DNA from 3 places in the Paenibacillus wenxiniae genome. Region 3 is predicted to be linked to each of the others. Evidence: predicted binding sites of a transcription regulator. Region 3 holds the regulator's gene; each other region holds the start of a gene.
The links. Region 3 encodes NrdR, which represses ribonucleotide reductase genes. Its sites were predicted from a motif close to AACACNATATATNGTGTT; they were not measured.
Positions count from the first base shown of each region.

Region 1: AAHF22_RS07070 (anaerobic ribonucleoside triphosphate reductase) is a predicted target of NrdR. The motif match lies at 4,072-4,089, and genes of this name have one in related genera.
Region 2: nrdI (class Ib ribonucleoside-diphosphate reductase assembly flavoprotein NrdI) is a predicted target of NrdR. The motif match lies at 1,993-2,010, and genes of this name have one in related genera.

Region 1 is NZ_JBCGUH010000003.1:227,066-233,382, forward strand. Features, by position in the region: gene AAHF22_RS07055 (copper amine oxidase N-terminal domain-containing protein) at 1-50, shown strand, start outside; gene AAHF22_RS07060 (stalk domain-containing protein) at 808-1,299, shown strand; gene AAHF22_RS07065 (MTH1187 family thiamine-binding protein) at 3,621-3,956, opposite strand; gene AAHF22_RS07070 (anaerobic ribonucleoside triphosphate reductase) at 4,205-6,317, shown strand, end outside.
Region 2 is NZ_JBCGUH010000013.1:43,644-49,960, reverse strand. Features, by position in the region: gene AAHF22_RS18770 (glycoside hydrolase family 64 protein) at 132-1,211, opposite strand; gene nrdI (class Ib ribonucleoside-diphosphate reductase assembly flavoprotein NrdI) at 2,198-2,566, shown strand; gene nrdE (class 1b ribonucleoside-diphosphate reductase subunit alpha) at 2,553-4,637, shown strand; gene AAHF22_RS18755 (VOC family protein) at 4,841-5,308, shown strand; gene nrdF (class 1b ribonucleoside-diphosphate reductase subunit beta) at 5,774-6,317, shown strand, end outside.
Region 3 is NZ_JBCGUH010000001.1:591,056-597,372, reverse strand. Features, by position in the region: gene mutM (DNA-formamidopyrimidine glycosylase) at 149-1,000, shown strand; gene coaE (dephospho-CoA kinase) at 1,005-1,601, shown strand; gene AAHF22_RS02520 (lytic transglycosylase domain-containing protein) at 1,598-2,173, shown strand; gene nrdR (transcriptional regulator NrdR) at 2,320-2,868, shown strand; gene xynC (glucuronoarabinoxylan endo-1,4-beta-xylanase XynC) at 3,460-4,701, shown strand; tRNA gene AAHF22_RS02505 (tRNA-Leu) at 5,437-5,523, opposite strand; gene AAHF22_RS02500 (ABC transporter substrate-binding protein) at 6,077-6,317, opposite strand, start outside.

The DNA of each region.
Region 1 (6,317 bases), on a different contig from region 3:
GGAATGTAACGTACAACAATGGCATGATCACACTAAGCAAAACGTATTAATTGAATGATGATATGGAATGACGATACCGTAGTCATGTGATGGACAGGCGAAAGCCTGTACTCACATGCCGCCACACCAGCCAGCCGATCGAAGGGCGATGTTCCTTGATCGGCTGGTTTTTTTATGATTAGTCTGGTTGGGAATAGATACTATATATGTGCGATTGCTAGCCTTATGTGCAATTGCCAGTCTATGGATCAGAACATACATGCAAACTGTTGTTGCTGGGATAGACACCATTTACGAACTGCAATTCCAATTGTGATGCACACTCTTTCATAAAATACACCTGCATTTACCCAGGAGCTGCTTCTTACTGTACAACATTACTATTCCCCTCTACCTATAACGTAGTCGCTGGACTACTATGTACAGCCTGATCATACATCCTATGGTGGAACGATCGCTATCCGGTTTAAATAAACAATATAGCATAATGCTCGCTGACTTCCCTGCCCTTTATCCTGTCCTTAAAATCTGGAATCCGTTTCCATAGTCCTGCTTCATTCGGTCGAGGATGACTCGCCATCCAACCAAAATCTATCCTTTTTTGGTACTATCTGATTAACTACTTTCGAATCCGTTTATACAATACATAGATAGCAACAACATAAGCATACGATTCTCCAATATGCATCAATGTGCTGACATACGAATAGATTTGGAGAACGGTCACGCTTTTCCTGATTAGTGGAAGCGTTATATTTCCTTATGGTCAGGCCAATACATTAACTTTTCGTAAAGGGGTAATAGACAATGAAAATGAGAAAACTGCTTGCACCTGTTCTTGGACTCTCCCTGATGCTTCCTGCTGCTGGCGCATTTGCTGCACAAGGCACAAGCGCTGACTTCAATCCGGAGCTGCAAACACGCGCCATCCAATTCAACATGAACAGCAAAATGTACATGGTGAATGGTATGTCCATGATGATGCCAATGAAACCAGTAGTATACATGGGTACAACGTATGTTCCACTTCGTCATCTGGCAGCTAATGCCAACATGAAAACATGGTACGATCCAATGACATCCACGACATGGCTGGATACAGGTCTGGCACGTTACGAGTTCTGGACAAAAGGCGCTAACGCAAAAGTGTACAAAGTAGACAACATGCGTAAAGCGCTGAACGATCCGATCATTTCGATGAACGGTCACACGCTCGTTCCAGTACGCTGGTTCGCTGACAACTTCGAATGGAACCTCGCTTACAGCAACGGCATGGTTACATTGAGCAAAACGTATTAATCGTTTTAGATAGATGACGATAGCGAAAATAAAGTAATGCGCAAACATATGTGGTAGGGCATCCACAACTACGGTAAGGAATAAGGAGACGAACTCTCGTCTCGCACAGGAATCTACGGAGTAGGAATAGATGTAGATTCCCGTGCGATGTATAGCCACATTCGTTTACGCACACCTTTTTGCTTACGTATTCCATAAGTGAAGTATCGCAACAACAAAACCCGAAGCCTCTTTTAATATAGAAGCTTCGGGTTTTACTATGTATGCGATCGAATCAGCACCAGTGCATCCTACTTCGTTGTGCAATTGTAGCTATCGTGCCATCATAGGAAGCAGCACAAAGCCTACATTCATCGTAGCTCTTCAAGGCGCAACATACATAAAAGGAAAGACAGTACGGCACAAAGCCTCTATTCATTGCAGCCCTTCCTGTTCGCTTTTTTGTTCTATTGATTGTAAAATTTGACTTCTTCACGGATATGCGGTATGCTATTAGATGTTATTTTTAACCCTCGGTTTTATCCTTCGCAATTTTCCGGATGCTGCCGGAATCATTTCAAATTTCCTTTTTCCTAAACCCATTGAAATTTGACGATCTGATTCACACTGGCGCGGTCATCGGAGCCGCAAGGACAGAAGAGAGGTAGGGCTTTTGTTGTTTTGGATTTACCGTGTATGCTCACATAACCTATTCCATGTATGGCTATGTGCATACCTTACAAGCAAGCGAACCAAAACCGTCCTCGTCCACCATGTTTTTTCACCGCATACACGAGGTTACGGGTTAACAAATAGCTGCAGCAGGCAGCCATATGAAACTGGAGAGCAGGTCTACGCATCCTGACTCTACGCACGCTGATCCATCTCAGCGTTCGAACCGGCATAACGCCTAGTTCGACTTGAACCGTCTTGTTCACGTATAACAAACGCACATGAAGCATTTCACATATGGCTCGTAAGCTGCATGATTGGCTTATGACACGAACTATAAAACATAAGACGCAACACACCAAACAGATCCCCGGTCATGACAACCATTCAGGTTGTAAGACCGGGGATCGTCCAATTATCGCTTATCCAGACAAAAAAAAGGAACCCTATCATTCGCAGTTGATAGGGTTCAAGGTATAGTAATTCAAAAGGGGTTATTACAGACATTATAGCCTGCTCATCTTAAAATTACCTGATAACAACCTTAAAGAAACATTAATTTTATAATTTTAGGTATCTTCTATTATAATATTTGCCCAAAAAGAGAACGCTACGGTCGCAGTCCGTAGCGTTCAAGTTGTTTATATATTCAAAAAGGGGTATGACTTAACTATAACCGGGTTATCTTAAAAGTTTATGAAGTTGGACTAAAAATGTTATTAAAATTGGTGGGGTTGCTGGGGATGAGAAATTGCGTTGTTGTTGTGGACACCACTCCGGGAAGGAATAAGGGGACGGACTCCGGTCTCGCACAGGAATCTACGGAGTAGGAGTGAGTTGTAGATTCCCGTGCTCAAAGGTCGTCCTTTCCCCTTATTTCCTTCCCTCCGTTCTGTGCGGGCGCAACATTTGGAATTTCTAAGTGAGGATCGCAACCCCACTTAGGGTGGGAGGAGGGCATAGGAAAGAATGTTAGTTTAGATAGGTTACTGGTTTGAAGGTATTGTTTGGTAAGGTGTTTTTTTCTTGGTGGGGTATACTGAATGATTCTTGCTGGTATCACTAATGTATGATTACTGTCTGAACTAATTTTTCTACTTTCTGCTTAGTTGTTATAGTTAGGTTGGGTTGAATTAAATGGAGTTTAATAAATTTCTTAGTATTGAAATTGTTAGTTGTGTCGCTTGTTATGATTTGATGATGTATATAGGTAATAGTATATAAAGTGAATGGTTTTGAATTAACTTTGGGATGGAGTCAGGTTATAGGGGTATTTATGTAATTTTTTTTTAGGCTGTACGTTGTTTGGTTGTTCTTTCCTTGCTTCTTTTATTTTGTTGTTTCGTTATGTAGTGGTTTCGCTATTTTGTTGTTTTTATTATTCTCCTACGGTATTTCGGGGTTCTCTAGTTAGCTCTTTTTTAATATCGCTTTGGCATGATTGTTTATGGTTGGGTGAGGTTAGGTTTAGGATTGTAGTTTTGTTGATCTCAATAGATGCTTAGTATGTGTATACATAGATTTTTTGATCATTATAAAAAGAGGCAACTACCGTTTGATTAGGATAGTTGCCTCTTTTATTTTTAGGTGCAGTTTAGTGGGTATATGAGGTGTGCTTATCATGTCTGTGTTCTAGTTGTAGGTGTCTGGGTTGTAGTTATTTGTATAGTTTACTCGGACTTCGTTGTCGTTGCGCTTGTGCCGTTGGATAGTTTTTCGCGTACGGAATCGAGTTTGTATTGGGCCGATGTAGGGTGGTCGCGGCGGTCGTCGATTTTGATCGATGTGGATACACGTCCGGCGCCTGCCTGGAATGGGCTTTCGTGCAGGGCGTGAATGGCGCGCAGCACGTCGGCGATGTCACCCTCGATAATTGTGCTCATCGGTGTGAGTTGTACGGTAACGCCTTGCTGAGTGTCCAGTACGCGCTGCATATCTGCAACATAGGCGCTCAAACTGGTGCTGCCTGTTCCGATTGGAATGACGGTTACTTCTGCAATAGCCATTTTTCATTCCTCCTCTGTTTTGATTGTATTCTACCTCTGTTTTACCCAAATTCCAATGTTATGCCCAACGGCTAGGTTGCTTCAGTATTGTACGGGTATACTGAATTCGAAGTGAATGTCAATATATTGTGTCATATACGGATTATAACATCTATATATAGAATGTATTCCATAGTGGATTTCGTATGTGCTTGGCGAATTCATAGCACTCATACATCACATCATCTGAATAGAAAGGGATGATTATCATGACCATTCAGCCATTCGAGCTGCAAACTAACACTACCAGCAAACCAAAGTCTATCCAAGTGGACGGTTCACGTTCTGATCATCATACGTATGATGACTCCTATCCATTTTCATATCATCTTCCCCACCGCCATACACAGCCTGATCCCATTGCGGCTCGATCCAACACATCGGTAGCAGATGAATATGAGCTAACCGATCCACCAGTGGAACAGCCTATCCATCCACTCGTAGAGCTAGGACAGCATATTATATATGGAGAACATGAATCGGCACGTGAAAATGCCAATCTGAACGGAGACAGCTTTTCCGGTAAAATGAGCCGGCTGGGCAGTGAATATTCTAAATGGTATACCGAGCAGCATATGCTCCCTGCTCCTATTGCCGAAGCAGTACGAGCTAATCGGCTATATATTCATGATCTGGATCATTATGCGCTGGGCACGACGAACTGTATTTTCATTCCGTTTGAACGGCTGCTTTGTCAGGGCTTTAGCAGTGGCAATGGTAGCTTACGCACCCCCAATTCGATTATGACGGCGATGGCGCAGGTGGCGATTATTTTTCAATGTCAGCAAAATTCGCAGTTTGGCGGCGTGGCTGCCAACAAGCTCGACTATGATCTCGCTCCATATGTCACCCGTTCATTCCGTAAACATCTGCGCAAAGGACTACATTATTTGGGTGAATGGCATCGCACCGCTGCACAATCGCCGGAGTTACAGCAAGCGACTGCCGATGCGCTGGAACGTCTGCTTGCTGGAGCGGAGATGAGCGATGCTCGTCTTGCCAAGCAATATCCGCTCGCATACGGATATGCGCTGGAAGAGACGCGCAGTGAGACATTTCAAGCCGCAGAAAGCTTGATCCACAATCTGAATACGATGTCGAGCCGGGGCGGTGGGCAGATTCCGTTTACAAGTATTAATTACGGCACCTGTACTTCGCTGGAAGGAAGACTGGTCGTCGAAAGTTTGCTTGCTGCTACGGTACGAGGCCTGGGTCATGGTGAGACACCTATTTTCCCGATTCAGATTTTCAAATGCAAGCGCGGAATCAATCAGCAACCCGGTGATCCTAACTATGATCTGTTCCTCAAAGCGATCGATTGTTCGTCCAAACGACTGTATCCGAACTTTGCCAATCTGGATGCTCCGCTCAATCTGGAGCATGTAGTACCAGGCGATCCAGATACCGAGTTTGCTACGATGGGTTGCCGCACACGTGTGATCGCCGATCGCTTCGGTCGCAATCATCTGTCTGGTAAAGGCAATCTGTCATTTAATACGATCAATCTGGTGAAGCTGGGTATCGATTATGGTGTACATCAGGGTCTGAATGCAGAAGCGGATGAGCATGGATTTCGGCAAGCGCTTGATCAATGTATGGAGCTGGCAGCACAGGCATTGCTGCATCGCTATCGCATTCAAGCGGCACAACCTGCCAAAGCGTCGGATTTTATGATGCGCGAAGGCATATGGGAAGGTGGCGAGCAGCTGGCACCGGACGAGCCTGTAGGCGAACTGCTCAAACATGGTACATTATCGATCGGATTTATCGGTCTGGCAGAATGTATGAAAGCTCTGTACGGCAAGCATCACGGTGAAGATTCGCATGTTCACGAACGTGCGCTGGAATTAATCGCTTATATGCGACAAGCCTGTGATGCGCTTAGTGAGCGTCATCGGCTTAACTTCTCGCTTATGGCTACACCTGCGGAAGGATTATCCGGTAAGTTTGTCCGCCTGGATCGTCAGCATTACGGCAGTATAGACGGTGTAACTGACCGCGAATATTATACGAATTCTTTTCATGTTCCAGTGTATTACGAGATTAGTGCCGCTCGTAAAATACAGCTGGAAGCGCCTTTCCATCATTATTGTAATGCAGGCGCCATCTCCTATATCGAGCTGGATGGCAATGCGCGTCATAATGCACCGGCGATGATTCGCATCGTGCAATACGCGCTGGAGCAAAACATTAGCTATTTTAGTATTAATCATCCGATCGATCGCTGCACAGCCTGCGGGCATGAAGGGATGATCGGCTCGCATTGTCCTGCCTGTGGTTCATCTGAAACAGATGTACATATTGCTCGCCTGCGCCGTGTAA
Region 2 (6,317 bases), on a different contig from region 3:
TTGTTGCAAAAAGCACCAAGGTTTGCATCACAACTCACTATATGCATTTTCGAGCAAGCGATTCTACGATAATTAAGCAGATTGAATTTTCAATAATACATAGCAGGCAGAAATGAAGCAGCAAACCAACCTCACCAGCCCACTCGAACGATCAACCCTTTCGGATCACCCACCTCAAGATAAGCTGCCTGCTGATTATAATCGTCATAAGCAAATCCATACGCCAGTCCGCCGATACTATGATCATGCCAGAACTTAGCATAATAATTCGCTGGAGCTGCTTTGTAATAAGCGGCTACATTGTTCCAATCGGCTTGATTGTTATACACATGACGATTGATCGCGGAGCAGATGCCCGGGGATTCCTGCAATGCACCATTACAGAGTAGAATCTCCTGTGTCGAATAATTGGCATAACCGGCAAAATAATTTGCGTTCGCGCCGCCAGCCTTGAACGAGCCATGAATTGGAGCAACGATACGGTAAGGTGCCTGCACATCAGCCAGACCTTTAAACGCCGACGGCACTTCACTGCGATATTTGCTAAAGAGGCTAGCGCGTGTTTCGGATTCCTGCTCGCCTACGGTGCGGTCATAGTTGCCAGCACGGTTCACAAGGCGATGCTGTAACGGAAAACCGAAGCCATCGACACGTGTCGTATTCCCATGATAGCCAGAATCATTCACGGTAAACTCGACAAAATCAAAATACACATTCAAATTCGGATCAGACGGATTGTTAATATCAGGTCCGGCAAAGCCATCATTGTACGTTTTGATGTAACATGGAGAACCGACACAGATGAACATGCGACCCGAATCCATCTTCGGTAAGCTGACCCATTCCTTTTGTGCGATCGTGCTGTAAATATTCGCGTAGTTCACGCCGTTCTTAGTTAGATGCCCGGAAGCATCATTAAGTGCTGCCGAGATCGGGCGCAGTTCACCCGAGCTGGTCAGATAACTCCATTGTTTCGTTGCTGGATTAATGCCGAGAATGCCCCAGTACACTTGACTATCCGAATACGCACCATTCGTCGCATTCATCAGTTTGAACGTCATCACACCGCTTCCCGTGGGAGCCGGAATAGAGGAAGCCGGAATAGAGCCGACCGAAGGTGCAGCAGCCGAAGCATACTGAGCTGACCCTGATGTAAAACCGGCAATGACGAGCGAAGCGAGTAGAAACCATTTTCCAATCCAGGATAACATGAAATCCCTCCTTATTTTGTATACGCTTTCATATTACGTTTTGATTATATATTATATGTAAATTATTTAAAATTATAGAATGTAGAATGAAAATATAGACATTTATGTCTGCTATATACGATCATACACGTCGACAAAAAATAAAAGAGAAGTTCGATCTCCATTTTATAAAAGTAAATGGAATGATTAAAATCGACTAAAATTAATAAATCGTACATGTAAATGGATAACTCCACAAAATAAAGAATGCGAACTGGAATCCAATAAATGTTAAATACATAAAAAGCACTTCAAATACACTGACATAACTTCGTCAACTATAAAATATTTTATTTTGCCTCCTCATGATTATTTTCATTGTGATCATTCCAGCCATTTACTTTGAATTCGCTCTCAAAAGGCGGTCTAGCGACGAATCTTCAAATTTGATTTACATACGAATGAGACACCAAGAAATAAAAATGAATTTTGCAAGCTTTTTCAATTATGAACTTTCTCAAAAGGTTGTAATTTTCATTTGCTTTTTTGGTTTGAAAGCAGTAAAGTTTTATACTTGAGTGTCCACAATTTGAAGTGGTTGATCTCCAGATTTCAGTGAAAAAAATGAAATTTGTAGTAAATAGCAACCATACAACATATGGTGTGTCAAGCGAAATATTTTTCGTTCATACTCATCTGAGGAAGACGTGTGAACGGAAGGCGTAGCTATGCCATTTCAGGGAGGATTCGCTCCAGAAGCCTCCTTTTTCGACCGTTCAAATGATAGGCAAGTTGCCTTGACAACACAATATATAGAGGGTAAACTCAAAAGCATCCTCCATATATTGAGTCACGGTGTTTGAATGTGCAGTATATGGGTAATTGCTACATAAGAGCGCTACGGCAGCAGGTTAGCCGCGATTTGGACGTACCAAACCGCCTTGAATCCCTGCAACATGGCACTACATATAGCTACTATATATTGAGTGGAGAAGGAGATGTCACCTATGCTGATTGCATATGATTCCAAAACAGGCAATGTTAAACGGTTTATCGGAAAACTGAAGCATTCATCCGTCCAGGCGGTGCAGATTGAAGAAGCACTCCAGTTGAATGAACCTTTTGTATTGATCACGTATACGACAGGCTTCGGTCAGATTCCTGAAAAAGTGAATCATTTTCTGGAAAAGAACCATCAGCGTCTGCTTGGAGTTGCTGCCAGCGGCAATCGTAACTGGGGTGACAATTTTGGCAAAAGTGCGGATTTAATCTCGGAGCGCTACGGTGTTCCAGTTGTATATAAATTTGAACTGTCGGGCACCACGGGTGATGCTCAACGATTCGTACAGGAGGTAGAAAAAATTGCGGCATATTGAATTGAACAACTTATTGATGCAACGCGACGCGAACGGTTTTTTCCGATTGGATAAAGATAAAGAAGCGGTACAGGAATATATGAAAGAAGTGGACGAGAAAAGTATGCACTTCCAGGACACAGCGTCTAAAGTGCGGTACATGATCGACAACGATTACTATGAGGACATGTATGCACATTACAGTCCGGATGCGGTGGAAGAAGTATACGCGATCACACATAGCTACGGCTTCCAATTCCCTTCCTATATGGCGGCTTCCAAATTTTATAAAGACTATGCAGTAAAAACGAATGATCGTGCCCAGTATTTGGAGCACTATCCAGATCGCGTAGCTGTTGTCGCTTTGCATCTCGGTCGCGGTAACGCGGAAAACGCGAAGACGCTAGCACGTTCCATGATGGAGCAGCGTCTGCAACCAGCAACGCCAACATTTCTAAATGCAGGTAAAAGTCGTCGTGGTGAAATGGTATCCTGTTTCCTGCTCGAAATGGACGATTCCCTGAATTCGATCAATTATGTACTGAATACATGTATGCAGCTGTCCAAAATTGGCGGCGGCGTAGCGGTAAACCTGTCCAAACTACGTGGACGCGGCGAGCCAATCAAAGGCGTAGAAGGCGCAGCGAAAGGCATTATGCCTGTACTGAAGCTGATGGAAGATGCTTTTTCCTATGCGGATCAAATGGGTCAACGTAAAGGCTCTGGTGCGGCATACTACAACATCTTCGGCTGGGACATTTTAGAGTTTTTGGATAGCAAAAAGATCAATGCGGATGAGCGTACACGTCTGAAAACTCTGTCGATCGGTCTGATCGTACCGAACCGATTCTATAAACTGGCAGCAGACAATGAAATGCTGCACGTATTCGCTCCATATAGCGTCTTCAAAGCATACGGTAAGCATCTGGACGATATGAATATCGATGAGATGTACGATACACTGCTTGCTGATGAGCGCGTGAAGAAAAAAGCCATTATGAGCGCACGCGATATGCTGACTAAGATTGCAAGCATCCAGCTGGAATCTGGCTATCCATATATTATGAACAAAAGTAATGCGAATAAATTCCATGCTTTGAACAATATCGGTTCTGTTAAAATGTCCAATCTGTGTACGGAAATCTTCCAGTTACAGGAGACAACCGAAATTACCGATTACGGTACAGAAGACATTATCCGCCGCGATATTAGCTGTAACCTCGGTTCCCTGAACATTGTGAATGTGATGGAACTGGGCAAAATCCGTGAATCTGTCCATGAAGGCATTATGGGTTTGACGGCAGTTAGCGATATGACGAATATCGCGAATGCACCGGGTGTGGCGAAAGCGAACCGTGAGATGCGTTCCGTCGGTCTGGGCGTGATGAACCTGCACGGCTATCTGGCGAAAAACAAAATCGCTTACGAAAGCAACGAAGCGAAAGAATTCGTGCGTACATTCTTCATGATGATGAATTTCTATTCGCTTGAGAAGAGTATGGAAATCGCGCGTGAGCAACAGGAAACATTTATGGACTTTGAAAAATCCGACTATGCGAGCGGTGTATACTTCGACCGTTACCTGTCGACGGATTATCGTCCGGTGAGTGCACGCGTACAGGAACTGTTTGGCAGCATGTACATTCCAGGTCCTGCCGACTGGCAAAACCTGAAAGCAGATGTGATGAAAAATGGTCTGTACCATGCATACCGTCTGGCGATTGCGCCTACAGCAAGTATTTCCTATATTCAAAATGCAACGTCCAGCGTTATGCCGATTGTTGAGCAAATCGAGACACGCACCTATGCGAACTCGACGACATACTATCCAATGCCTTACATGCAGCAAGATAACTTCTTCTTCTACAAATCGGCATACCAGATGGATCAGTTTAAAGTGCTTGATCTGATTGCTGAAATTCAGCAGCATGTGGATCAAGGGATCTCGACTGTCCTGCACGTAAGCAGTGACGTAACGACACGCCAGCTGGCACGTTACTATCTGTATGCAGCTCATAAAGGTTTGAAGTCTCTGTACTACACACGTACCAAGCGTCTGACTGTGGAAGAGTGCATTAGCTGCTCGATCTAACGGAAATGAACGGATGCGGCGAAATAGCAATCGTTGATGTACATTGCATGCAACAGATTAATTCCGCCAGCGTCGTTAACTAGCATCGTTGAGATGGAATGCAAAGAACGATGAAGTGTAAGGACGGAAGTCGAGCTTGAGCATACAAGCTAATTTTCGGATGATTCTATCGCCAGCCATCCGCTGACAGAAAGTGTGCAGCTATGATTAAAGGTATTTTTGAAACGCATATTAATGTTAGCGATTTCGAGAGATCCGCCCGGTTTTACGAACGATTACCGGGCGTTACTCTGTTGCATTATGATGCGCAGCGGAAGAGCCGTTTTTACTGGATTGGTGAGCCGGGAACGTCGATGCTCGGTATCCGTGAGAACTATCCGTCTCCGCTCGTACAGCGCCAGCATTTTGCGTTTACGACCGATGTGGAGCAATTGCATAACGCTGCTACAGAGCTGGCAGGGCTGGGCATTACTGCTCAAAATTTTCACGGTGAACCGGTGCAGCATGCCGGTGAGCTGATCGTATTCCCTTTTATGCCCGCGGTGTCGATCTATTTTGATGATCCAGACGGACATTCCCTTGAGTTGATCGCGATGTTGTCCCATTCGGCAAGGCCGGAGCAACCGCTCATGACATGGGACGAATGGGAATCACTACAGCAACAAGGGTGAACGGAATATTTATATTTCATTTCATACAGCTTGCAAAAGAACGTTCTCAAGGACGACGCGTTCCTGATTTCTTTTGCATGCTGTCCTTATGTTGCGCTTATAATTACTATGAGGCGGATCATAGCTATAACGATGTACGATGATTCTAATCTAGTTGCCGTGCGACAGACTTTTGCTAGTCAGCTACAGTATGACTGGCTTTGCAACTCTATCGGAGCGATGCTATCTACTCTAATTTATGATGATACAGTTTGTCCGCTGTTGTCTGCTTCTGGTAGCGATACATCCGTACATAACGGTTTTTCATACCACTACCGCGACATCGCTGGACGATGATTTTATAAATATCTACTGCTAAATATTCGACATGTGTATGTATTGCATGTGTATGTATTGTTATGTATGTACTATTTTGAACAGGGGCTAGTTTCTCGAAACAGTCCACAGGAAAGGGGCAACCTACCGATGAGTGAGCCAATCAAGGCAGTCAACTGGAACCGTCCGGATGATGATTTTACGATGATGTTCTGGAATCAGAATATTATGCAATTTTGGACGGATGACGAAATTCCGTTGTCCGATGATAAAATGTCCTGGATTCAGCTGAGCGATGCTGAACGTGAGACCTATATGAAGGTGCTGGGCGGTTTGACATTGCTCGATACGATTCAAGGCGGAATCGGCATGCCGCAAATTTTGGAGCATGTGGATGGATTGCAGCGTAAAGCCGTACTTGGTTTTATGGCGATGATGGAGCAGATTCATGCGAAATCGTACAGCAGTATTTTCACCACATTGTCTTCTACCGAAGAGATCGATAGCATTTTTAAATGGGTAGAAGAGCATCCACGTCTGCAACGCAAAGCAGAGACGGTGCGTCAGTATTATAACAACATTAATTCGCCAAAAGAGCTGTTCCTGGCGATGTCTGCTTCGGTATTGCTGGAAAGCTATCTGTTCTACAGCGGCTTCTTCTATCCGCTCTATCTGGCAGGCCAGGGTAAAATGA
Region 3 (6,317 bases):
GATTTTGGAGGGGCGGGAATCTTCATGTATTCCTAATCTAAAAGATTCCCGCGGCTCCACCTGAGTCCGTCCCCTTATTCCTTCCCGGAGTGGCTGCTGCTAATTGCACAAACTCATTCGTGCACACTCAAAGGAAAGGTGAACAACAATGCCGGAATTGCCAGAAGTAGAAACAGTCAGACGCACGCTGAACACCTTGATTCCCGGCAAACAGATCGAACGGGTAACCGTATCGCTGCCACGTATTATTCAGCGACCGGATGACCCGGCGCAGTTTGCCCTGGAACTGCAAGGACATACATTTGAAACGGTTGAACGACGCGGGAAATTCCTGCGCTTTATTTTAGATGGATTGGTCATGGTATCGCATCTACGAATGGAAGGACGTTATGGCGTGTATCATCAGGATGAGCCAGTGGAGAAGCATACCCATGTGATTTTCCATTTTACCGATGGTACAGAGCTACGATATAAGGATGTGCGTCAATTTGGCACGATGCATCTGTTCGCAACAGGTGAAGAGATGCAATCCAAACCATTGATGCAACTCGGCTTAGAGCCGCTTGATCCGCAATTTACGGATGAGCAGTTTATCGCAGTGATCAGCAAGCGTAGAACGATGATCAAGCCAGTACTGCTCAATCAAGCTTATGTAGTCGGAATCGGGAATATTTATGTGGATGAAGCGCTATTCCGTGCCGGTATTCATCCAGAGACGATTGCATCGGACTTGAGCCGTGAGCAGCTGATTCGTCTGCATGAAGCGATCGTGTCGACGCTTAGCGATGCGGTTGCCGCAGGTGGCTCGTCGATCAAATCGTATGTGAACGGTCAAGGGGAAATGGGTATGTTTCAGCATAGCCTGCGCATTTATGGACGCAAAGCAGAACCGTGTCAGGAATGTGGTACATTGATCGAGAAAACCGTAGTCGGCGGCAGGGGCACGCATTATTGCCCGGTATGCCAGCCTTTGCCAGCGCGTCAAAAAGCAATGAGGTGACAACATGAATATAGGATTAACCGGAGGAATCGCTACAGGCAAAAGCTCGGTCGCTGCATGGCTAGTAAAGCGTGGAGCAGCACTGGTAGACGCGGATCAGATTGCACGCGAGATTATGTTGCCCGAATATCCGGTGCTACAGCAGGTCAGCGAGCGTTTTGGTGCCGAGATGTTGTTGGCGGATGGGACACTGGATCGCAAGCGACTGGGCGCTCATATTTTCGGACGTCCAGAAGAACGTAAAGCGCTAGAGGAGATTACACATCCGGCGATCCGTCAGCTTATTCATGCACGGGTCGCAGAGCTGGAGCAGGCGGATCCTCAGCGTCTGGTCGTTGCGGATATTCCGTTACTGTATGAATCAAAAGGTGCATATACATTTAGCGAAACGATGGTCGTCTATGTACCGCGTAATATTCAGCTACGGCGACTAATGGAGCGCGATGGTCTGGACGAACAGCAGGCGTTACAACGTCTGGCTGCACAGATGGATATCGAGGAGAAGAAAGAGCGCGCAGATATTGTGATCGACAATAGCGGAACATGGGAGCAGACAGAGGAGCAACTGGAGCGTTATTGGACAGGAAAGGGATTACGATGAATAAGCTTAAACAAACCTTTCTACGTAAACGAATTTTGCTTCCGCTGTTCGCGATTGTACTCGTATTGATCTTATTTAATACACGCTGGCTATCGCTTATTTATCCAATTCAATATCGTGATGAAATTCGGAGCCATGCTTCGAATTACGCGGTAGACCCATATCTGATCGCGTCTATTATTAGAGTGGAGACGAATTACCAGCCAAGTATGGAATCGAAAAAGGGCGCACTTGGACTGATGCAGCTTATGCCAGATACCGCAACCTGGGCAATGGAAAAAGCGCATCTGAAAGATGTGACGCTGGATTCAGTCAAGCATGATGTGGAGCCGAATATTGAGCTGGGTAGCTGGTATATTAACAATCTGATGCAGCAATTCGGCGGCAACGAAGTTGCTGTGATCGCGGCTTACAATGCAGGTCCAGGCAAAGTGAAAAATTGGATCAAAAACGGCCAATGGGACGGTACGCTAGAGGATGCCAAAGATATTCCTTATGGCGAAACGAGACATTATGTGCAACGTGTATTATATTATTATAAGCAATATACCAAATTGTATGACCGATTTTGACAAGGCACAGCTGCCTTGTTACCTTTTCTGAATCATGCAGCATGTATAACGCACTTATAGACGAACAATAAATGTGATTTAAAACAACAAACAGACACACCAGATGAATGCACAAGCATTAGCAATGAAAGGAAGGTGACACAGCGGTGAAATGCCCCTACTGCGGTCACAATGGAACGAAGGTGCTGGACTCGAGGCCAGCTAACGATAACAAATCGATTCGCCGAAGACGGGAATGTGAAAGTTGCAGCCGTCGTTTTACAACGTTTGAAATGGTCGAAGTGACCCCGCTGATCGTGATCAAAAAGGATGGAAGCCGGGAAGAATTTAGCCGGGACAAATTGCTGCGTGGTTTGATCAGAGCATGTGAGAAGCGTCCGGTATCGGTAGATCAGCTTGATGCGATCGTGTCCGAAGTGGAAAAGAGCCTATACGCCACCGCACTGGCTGAAGTGGAAAGTCGTGCTGTTGGAGAGCTTGTCATGGAACAATTGTATCCGGTCGATGAGGTGGCATATGTACGCTTTGCTTCGGTCTATCGTCAATTCAAAGATATTAATATGTTTATGAAAGAGCTGCAAGGACTACTGAGCGACGATCCGAAGCATGATAAAAAGTCCAAGCGTGAAGCTCATACTAGCTCATCTGATTCACGTTCGGATGATCAAGATCGGGACAATGCGCAGCAAGAGTAGGATAGGGCACATTTATTAATTTGTACCTAGTTTAGTTCATTTGATACTGAATGGATAATGAGTAAACACATCTCAAAGCTTACACGATGATCAAACCGCTTGTACTGTTTACGTTCTCCATCTGCATATGAACAAGACAAGATAACATCATCGCTCTGGAGTAAGGAATCTACTCTGGAGCGATGATGTTTTTTACGCTGTTTTCGCATAGGATGTTCTTGATGACCGTTTGTAGTGAAGATAGGAGTAAAAGGTTGGGGAAAGGATGATAACTGTCTCATATGTGTCTGCTCTATACAAGTCGCCTAACATCCAAATATTAATACGTCGCGTTTAGAAAAGATATAATTATTTCCTTATCATTGTGTTCCTATTGTCCATATTTAAATCACGCTTGAATTAAGCACAGCTTATACATTGATATACATTTCTATATTGTTGGTGATCATTTTCAAAAGCACTACGTCATTATAATATTGCCCAATAAATGTATAAAAATACATAATAGAGATAGTAACATGAATCACTGTTTCATTTAAAAACAGCCAAGGAGATGATATTTTGTTTGATTTGACCAAGAAATCGATCAATATGATGCTCGTCGTCGCAACTCTGTTTTCGCTACTGACCCCTGTCGTTTCACCAACCCCGGTATCTGCCGCAGGCGATGCAGTTGTCAATTTGTCATCCACCAAGCAGTTGATTCGTGGTTTTGGCGGTATTAACCATGCACTGTGGGCAGGCGATCTGACATCTGCACAGCGTGATACTGCATTTGGTAATGGTAACAATCAGTTAGGCTTCTCGGTACTGCGTGTGTATATTGACTCTAACAAAAGCAACTGGGCAAAAGAGTTACCAACCGCTCAAGCAGCCGCAGCACGCGGTGCGATTGTATTTGCTTCTCCGTGGAATCCACCCGCTGAAATGGTTGAGACGTTTAATCACGATGGTGATCCATCCGCCAAGCGACTGCGTTATGACAAATATGCAGACTATGCCAAATTTCTGAACGAGTTTGTAGCATACATGAAAAGCAACGGTGTGAATCTGTATGCGATCTCTGTACAAAATGAACCGGATTATGCGCATACATGGACATGGTGGACACCACAGGAAATGCTGCGTTTTATGAAAGAAAATGCAGGTTCGATCAATGCGCGCGTGATCGCGCCCGAATCGTTTTCGTATTTGAAAAATATGTCTGATCCGATTCTAAACGATCCGCAGGCACTGGCGAACATGGATATTCTCGGAACGCATACATACGGGACATCGTTCAACAACTTCTCGTACCCATTGTTCCAGCAAAAGGGAGCCGGAAAAGAATTGTGGATGACCGAAGTGTATTACCCTAACAGCGATAACAATTCTGCCGATCGTTGGCCAGAAGGTGTCGACGTAGCTTACCATATGCACAAAGCGATGGCCGTCGGCAACTTCCAAACCTATGTATGGTGGTACATCCGTAGACAATACGGACCGATGAAAGAAGACGGTACGATCAGTAAACGCGGCTACAGTATGGCACACTTCTCCAAATTCGTGCGCCCAGGCTACACTCGCGTTGATGCAACAGAAAGTCCAAACAATAACGTATTCGTATCTGCGTACAAAGGCGACGGTAAAGTCGTTATCGTAGCGATCAACAAAAACAATTCGGCAACCAATCAGAACTTCGCCCTGCAAAACGGTAGCGTATCCAAAGTGTCCTCCTGGACAACCGATGCGAGCCGTAATCTGGCACCAGATTCTGTGAACACGTCGGGTTCGTCGTTTAGTGTAAGCTTGCCTGCACAAAGTGTAACTACGTTTGTTGCTGATTTGAAATAAGACGTTACCTGGCAGTCGAGTTCACCCGGGTAATTTATCCAAGTAATGAAGAAACTATTTACAGCAAATTGCAGCATGAGACTGAGCTTGAAGTTAAAGTGGGAAATGAAAGTCAATTGGAAAGTGAACATGTAATTTACTGTGTACGCTTAGAATCAACAGGCAGAGACGGGGAATGGGATCAAGAGGTATGGACCCATTTGAACTTGAAGGCATAGGTATTAGGTATAAGTTGAAAAATAATGGAAAGCCGTCGATTCGCACTTTGTATGCGTTCGGCGGCTTTATTAAATAAATGGGAGCGGAGTAGATTGGATAAAGTTCTATTTCTGAACCTATACGGAGCATATAGAAATATGTAATGTAACCCTCCAGTACCTTGCCTAACCCCCATTTAAAATCTGGTTTACTGTATCTTATCAAAACATAACTGTAACACATAATCAATTCATCTCTGCTGTACAATATCCTAATTCGCATGTAACATCTAAAGCCATTGTATCGTAGTCAACGTACCCGAAATACGATATGAATTTGAGTAGTTAGTCTTGATGGAGTGATGCTGAATAGTGACAGGCAGTAAAATCAAAGAGCTGTAAAGTTAAACACAGGTAACCAAGTTAATATCACGATGAACTATATACACATAATATTTTATACGATTAAGATAAATGTGCCAAAGCATACAAAAAAGCACGTAAACGACGAATCGATTACGTGCTGGTTATAAGCATATGGTGCGGTCGAGAGGACTCGAACCTCCACGGGGGTAAGCCCACACGGACCTGAACCGTGCGCGTCTGCCAATTCCGCCACGACCGCAAGCAATATGTAACTTCCCGTTCCTCTTGGTGTGTGGTTCATGATGTGAGACAGGAAGTGGTGAAAGAATCACCGTATTTAAGATACTACTACATATCGAGATGAAGTGCAACAATTTTATTGCTTCGCGACATAGGCTCTGTACAATTGATGGACTGTACGAATGTTATTGTTTCAGCATGTACGCTCCATACAGGTGATGGAATACAAGAATGTTATTGTTTCAGCATGTACGCTCCATACAGGTGATGGAATACAAGAATGTTATTGCTCCAGCATGTACGCTCCGTACAATTGATAGAATACAAGAATGTTACTGCTCTAGCATGTACGCTCCGTACAATTGATAGAATACAAGAATGTTACTGCTTCAGGATGTATACTCCATACAGGTGATGGAATAGACGAATATCACTGTTTCAGATGTAGACTCCGTACAACACGATGGAATGCAAGAAGGCTGCTGTTACAACATGTACGCTCTGCACATCAGTTTGCGTAAACACCTTGCTTTAAAAGGACTGCACATTGTGCATAAATCGTGTACTTGGCGTTAAGATGTTTGGCCAGACAGTTTATCTGCAATCGTTTGGATGACGTATGATTTGGCAAGCGGGGTGTCATTGAAGAAGCCCGGATCAACGATATACACATGTCCATTTTGTACGGCTTTCAGTCCACTCCATGCTGCACTGTCTGCTGATGATTCCATACGCTTGCTCAGAGCTGCTACGGTATCTTCCTTTTCGCTTGTTGCAATAAACAGGGTGTCGGGATTCATTTGTTGGAGCTGT